2 regions of the Paenibacillus sp. FSL R7-0312 genome follow, and region 2 is predicted to be linked to the other one. Evidence: riboswitches for the same ligand, from Rfam matches in the RefSeq annotation. Region 2 holds a riboswitch; the other holds the start of a gene.

The links. A riboswitch is a leader RNA that binds a small molecule or an ion and turns the genes downstream of it on or off. The one in region 2 is predicted to bind glycine.
Region 1: another riboswitch for glycine. It lies ahead of gcvT (glycine cleavage system aminomethyltransferase GcvT); the one in region 2 lies ahead of MKX70_RS06480 (amino acid permease).

Annotation. Positions count from the first base shown of each region.
Region 1 covers NZ_JBBORE010000001.1:1,978,154-1,981,409, reverse strand. Annotated here, with positions in the region: gene MKX70_RS08580 (flagellar motor protein MotB) at 1-152, shown strand, start outside; gene MKX70_RS08575 (hypothetical protein) at 237-869, shown strand; gene gcvH (glycine cleavage system protein GcvH) at 956-1,348, opposite strand; glycine riboswitch at 1,533-1,628, shown strand; glycine riboswitch at 1,632-1,731, shown strand; gene gcvT (glycine cleavage system aminomethyltransferase GcvT) at 1,867-2,988, shown strand; gene gcvPA (aminomethyl-transferring glycine dehydrogenase subunit GcvPA) at 2,988-3,256, shown strand, end outside.
Region 2 covers NZ_JBBORE010000001.1:1,495,799-1,499,054, forward strand. Annotated here, with positions in the region: gene MKX70_RS06470 (carbohydrate ABC transporter permease) at 1-667, opposite strand, end outside; gene MKX70_RS06475 (ABC transporter permease) at 682-1,662, opposite strand; glycine riboswitch at 1,909-1,988, shown strand; gene MKX70_RS06480 (amino acid permease) at 2,139-3,256, shown strand, end outside.

The sequences.
Region 1 (3,256 bases), 480 kb from region 2:
TCCTGGATAACGAGGGGCTTAGCCCCGATACTTTTCAGTATGCCGGTTACGCGGATACCAGACCTGCCTACGATAACGCTACCGTTGAAGGGCGGCAGAAGAACCGCCGGGTTGAACTCATTGTCCTGCGGCAGCTTCAGGAGGAAGAATAACACGTATCTGCAAGCGAATCAGCTCAGAAATCTGCAGATGAGAAGGCACGGCAACCATTTGCTAGTACAAGGAGATTGAACGCTATGCAGACTACAAACGGAACGACACCGGATGCCACCCATTTTCTCTATTTTCTGCGGCAGCTGGTTTCACTGATCATGATTGTTTTTGCTCAGGGAATCATCACCTTCTTCATTGGTTTATTATCTGTATTTATGATGTTCTTCTCCTCCGATTACTTCTGGGGCGACCTAGCCCATGTGTATCCACCCGATAAACTGATGTATATAGGCATGGACTTCCTTATTGCCGGCGCAGCCTTTGCCCTGCCCTGGCTCGGGGTCTGGTGGATGCTCTACGGGCTGTCCGAGGATGGACGCATCCGCTGTTTCCCACTTCTTTTACTCTTCGCCTATCTGACATTTGTGATCCTCTTTCTGCAGATCAATCCGGTCTATAACCCGGAAGCCATGATCCCTTCCTCCGCCGGGGAATCCACCTTTCTGGTCTGTATGGGCATGTCTGCCGTGGTGCTTTTCCCGTTTTATTCGGCCGGTGTGTATTACTTCGTACTTAAACCCAATACCCGTCCCAGAAAAAGATACCGGTTCCTATTGCTGTGCCTTATCTTTGCCGTTGCCGGTCTGGCTCTGCTGCCCGCCCTTTGGCACTTGGCGCCAAGTATTTATCCGGGGCTGCTTAGCTTTCCGGAGTGATACAGAAACGAAAAAAGACAGACCTCTCACATTAGTGACATCTAATGTAATAAGAGAAGCCTGCCATGTTCATCTGTGCGTAAAAACTATTCCCCAACCAATTCCTTATAACCAGCCGCATCCAGCAGGCCCGATACTGCATCCGCGAACTCACCATCAAGCTCCAGCTCAAAAATCCAACCGCCGCCGTATGGCTGATCATTGATCAGCTCCGGGCTGGATTCGAGTGCGTCGTTGATCTTGGTTACCTTGCCGGATACCGGCGAGTACAGCTCCGACACCGTCTTGACAGACTCGATACTGCCTACGCTATCGCCCGCGGAAATGGCTGCGCCGACTTCAGGAAACTCAACAAACACGATGTCGCCCAATAAATGCTGCGCATGATCCGTAATTCCCACACGTACTACGCGTCCTTCACCCTGCTGTGCCCATTCATGCTCTTCGCTGTATAGCAGGTTGTTAAGCACTTCACTCATTTCAAAGCCGCCTCTTTTCCACATTTGGAGTTCTAAATTTAGTTATAGCCTAAGTTATCACCTTGCCTAATGTCAATATAACTGACAGGAAAATTAAATTTGTCATCTTTTTGACGTTTTTTGATTGACAGCGTGCTTGTAAACCCGGTTTAATGGAGTCAGTAGAAAAACATATGGTTTGCGAATGATGGCATAGGGAGAGACTGACCCTCAGGGGCAGCGCCGAAGGAGTAAGCCCGGGATGGGTGAATCTCTCAGGCAAAAGGACCTTTGCCGGACGCATCTCTGGAGAGCATCCACAGCCTGGACAACAGGAAACGGATCACCAACGGGGAAACCTGCGGGCAGGATAGCAGGGTAACTCTCAGGTACAAAGGACAGAGCGAAAGTCAATTTATGCGTTAGTGCATAATGGCTTTCGCCTGTCCTTTTTTATATTTTTAGCTGAAACAGATACTGCGCTTATAAGGCGGCATTACCGTTTCTGCTTACATGTAAACAGACTAAGGGGTGACACGATGGAGTCTTTGAGAAGAACGCCTTTTTATGATCTCTATGCCGCTTATGCGGAGTCCAGATGCATTGATTTCGGCGGCTGGGAGCTGCCGGTGCAGTTTACTGGCATCGTTAAGGAACATGAAGCAGTCCGCCAGCAGGCCGGACTGTTTGATGTATCGCATATGGGTGAATTCATGGTTGACGGCAGCGGCGCTGAAGCCTTCCTGCAGCAGATGACCACCAATGATGTCAGCCGCCTAGCAGACGGCGCAGCGCAGTATACCCTGATGCTCTATCCGAATGGCGGCGTAGTAGATGATCTGCTGGTGTACCGCCTGGGCCATGAGCGCTACATGCTGGTCGTCAATGCCTCCAATATCGACAAGGACTTCCAGTGGCTGGAGGAGCATCTCACCGCTGAATTCAGCGGTGTCAGCCTGAAGAATGTCTCTGATGAGACGCTGCTGCTCGCTCTGCAGGGTCCGCTGGCTGAGATGATTCTGGCCGAAGTTACCTCTGCCCCGCTTGCAGAGCTGAAGCCCTTCCACTTCATCGAACACGCCGAGGTCTGCGGCGTTTCTGTACTGCTCTCCCGCACCGGCTATACCGGTGAGGACGGCTTTGAGCTGTACGCCCCCGTCCACACAGCGGCTGCACTCTGGAATGGTCTGCTGGCCGCAGGCGCGCCGCATGGCCTGACCCCTGCCGGACTCGGCGCACGCGACACGCTCCGCTTCGAAGCCAAGCTGCCGCTGTACGGCCAGGAGCTCTCGGCGGATATTACGCCGCTCGAAGCGGGTGTCCAGTTCTTCGTGAAGCTGGACAAAGCCGGTTTCATCGGCCGCGATGCCTTGCTGAAGCAGAAGGAAGCCGGCCTCCCGCGCCGCCTTGTGGGGCTTGAAATGATCGACCGCGGGATTCCCCGCTCCCATTATCCCGTATATGCAGACGGTGTGAAGATCGGTGAAGTCACAACCGGTACCCAATCCCCGACGCTGAAGCGGAATCTTGGACTTGCCCTGCTGGATGCTGCCTATACTGAGATCGGCACAGAGGTGTATGTGGAGATTCGCGGCAAGCAGCTGAAGGCTGCCGTGATCAGAGCCCCGTTCTACAAAAAGATCCAAGGAGTGAAGCCGTAATGAAGCACCGCTATCTGCCTATGACGGAGCAAGACCGCGCAGAGATGATGGAAACTGTAGGGATTCAGTCCATCGATGAACTATTCGCTGATATCCCTCAATCTGTCCGCTACCAGGGAACGATGCCAATGTCCGGCCCGCTGGACGAATATGCGCTGCTGCGCCATATGAAGGGTCTGGCTGACAAGAATGCCGACTTTGATACCCATGCCAGCTTCCTTGGCGCCGGACTCTATGACCACCACATTCCTGTTGTCATTAACCATAT
Region 2 (3,256 bases):
TGGAGTTGAACCAGTCATTCCAATACGTCAGTGTAGTGAACAGACCAACGGTGGCAAGAACAGGCAGCGAGATCGGAAGCACCAGCTGGAAGAAAATCCGCCATTCCGAAGCCCCGTCCAATTTGCCGGATTCTATCATCTCTTCGGGAACCGTCTGCTGGAAGAAGGTGCGGGCAATGAAAATATAGAATGCGTTGGAGAGGCCGGGCAGGATCAGTGCAATCAGCGAGTCCTTCAGATCCAAATAATTAACGTACAGCAGGTAGAAAGGGACAAGCCCTCCCGAGAACAGCATAGTGATCAGCAGGTAGAAACTAAAAGCCTTTTTAAAGGGAAAGTCCTTCCGGTAGAGGGGGTACGCGTACAGAGCAATCAATAGTACTGCCAGAAGGGTTCCGGTAAGCGTAACGGTCAAGCTGATTCCATAAGCTTTGACCAGCGTCTGCGAATGGTTGAACAGATATTGGTAAGCGGTCAGGTCAATCTTCTCGGGCCAGAATTTATACCCCTGCAGCGTTAACGTTTTCTCGTTGGTTAAGGAAATGGCGACAATGAGCAGAATAGGCAGGATGCAGGCCAGACTGAAGGCAGTGAAGAAGATGTTCAGCACAATCTGGGCGCTCTTGGAGCCTTTGGGATAGGCGCGGGTTCGGGTTGCAGTAGTCATTAAGATCCTCCGTTCTAGAAAAGTGCCGTATCGCGGTTCAGCTTGCGGGCCAGACTGTTCGCCCCGATAACAAGGAAGAAGCCGATGACGGATTGATAAAAGTTCGCCGCAGAGGACATACCCAGATCATTGAGCTGAATTAACCCCCTGTATACATAGGTGTCGATGACATCCGTAGTGGAGCGCAGCGCACCGGAGTCCAGCGTAACGTGGTAGAACAGCCCGAAGTCGGAGCGGAAAATACCGCCCATGTTGAGAATGGTGAGAATGACCATGATAGGCGTAAGGAGCGGCAGCGTAATTCGGGTGATCTGCTGCCACTTGCTGGCGCCGTCCACCACCGCAGCTTCATACAGCTCCTCGCTGATGCCGGTGATCGCGGCCAGATAGATGACACTGCCGATGCCGATCGAGTGCCACATCTTGGTGAGCCACAGAATATAGGGCCATGCATTGGGATGCATATAAGCATTGACTGAGGAATGGCCGAACAAGGGCAGAATATGCTTGACCAGGAAGCCGTACTCCGGGTGCAGGAAGGCGTAGACTATGAAGCTGACGACAACCATGGACAAGAAATTCGGCATAATCATAACAGTCTGGAAGAAACGGGAGGCCAGCTTGCTGCGAACCTCGTTGATCGCAATGGCCAGGGATACAGAGAGGATGAGCCCTGAGATAATGAAGACAACGTTGTAGCCGATGGTGTTAATGGTCACGCGCAGGGCATCGGATGTGGCGAAGAGGAACCGGAAGTTGTCGAGTCCCGCCCATGGACTGCCCATAATGCCGTCAACATAGTTGATATTCTTGAAAGCAATGAATAATCCGAACATCGGGATGTAACAGTTGATGAAAAAAATAATTGCGGTTGGCAGCAGCATGAGCAGCAGCACCCGGTATTTCACAATGTTCCGCAGCAAACGGCCAAAGCTGCCCTGCTGCTGTGAAAGGGGCTGCTTGGTCAAAGCTTTTACGGTTGAAGGATTTGCCATTGGTTCTAACCTCGCTCTACATAATCTGGATGAATTTATTATAGTAGAGGAGCAGATACGAATTCTCTCTTGCAGATGACCCCGTTTATTCAAAAGTTACCTCATGTTGAACTCTTGAACATTGCGACTTTTTTCACAGAATATCTCTCACATGCCGAGTAATATGTTAGAATATCAGAATGCATTAACGCTTCACCAATTTAATACATCACACGGGCTATGATTGCTATGGATCACACTATAGCAGGAGCAGCTTCTGGAGAGACTGCGGGAGACCGCAGCGCCGAAGGGTTCACAATCTCAGGCAAAAGGACAGAAGAGTACGGAATTTGTATTTGTTATGCTGATTCTTTACGGTCAGCAGCGCAGGTAGCTTATTTTGATATTCTTATGAACCGGGAGATTGGATGACATCCAATCTCTTTTTTATGTTATTTGGCAGCATAGCGTTGTACACATTAAGGGGGAAAAAGGCAATGGCACAGACAGAATTAAAGAGAGATTTGGCGAACCGGCATGTACAGCTGATCGCTATCGGCGGCACGATTGGCACAGGGTTATTCCTGGGATCGGGCAGAGCGATTCAGCAGGCCGGCCCGTCCATTATGATCACGTATTTACTCGTGGGGATTGCCGTGTTTTTTGTGATGCGGGCGCTGGGAGAGCTGCTGCTCTCGAAGGCGGGGTATCAATCTTTTACAGACATTGCTGAGGATTACTTGGGGCCGCGCGCGGCATTCATTACGGGCTGGACCTACTGGTTCTGCTGGATTATGACGGCGATGGCGGATGTGATTGCGGTGGGCGTCTATGTGCAGTACTGGTTCGATATCCCGCAGTGGGTACCGGCAGTCATCTGCCTGATTATTCTGTTAGGACTCAATCTGCTAACGGTCAAAAGCTTCGGCGAACTCGAATTCTGGTTTGCCCTAATCAAAGTCGTCACGATTCTTGCCTTAATCGGCCTGGGAATCATTCTGCTGGTCATCGGGTTCAAGACGGATGCAGGATCGGTGAGCGTTCGCAATCTCTGGGAGCACGGGGGCGTGTTCCCGAACGGTGTTAAGGGCTTCTTATTTTCCTTCCAGATGGTTGTGTTCGCTTATGTCGGTGTGGAGCTTGTGGGTGTATCAGCCGCAGAAACAGCGGATCCGGAGAAAAATATCCCCTCGGCGATTAACAAGATTCCTCTGCGGATTCTCTTCTTCTATGTGGGCGCGCTCTTCGTGCTGCTGTGCATTAACCCGTGGACCCAGCTCAGTGCGGCTGAAAGTCCTTTTGTGCGAACCTTCAGTCTAGTCGGGATTCCAGTTGCTGCGGGCATTATCAATTTCGTCGTCTTAACCTCAGCGGCTTCCGCCTGCAACAGCGGGATGTTCTCGACCAGCCGGATTCTGTATAATCTGAGTCGAAGAGATCAGGCATCCCCGCAGCTCGGCAAGCTGAACCGAAATCATGTGCCCGCGAACTCATTATTTATTTCTACATTTGTAATATCGGCCGGGGCGCTGCTCAGCAAGATTATTCCAGGCCAAGCGTTCGGCATCGTTACAACGATCAGCGCCATTTGTTTCATCTGGGTGTGGGGTGTTGT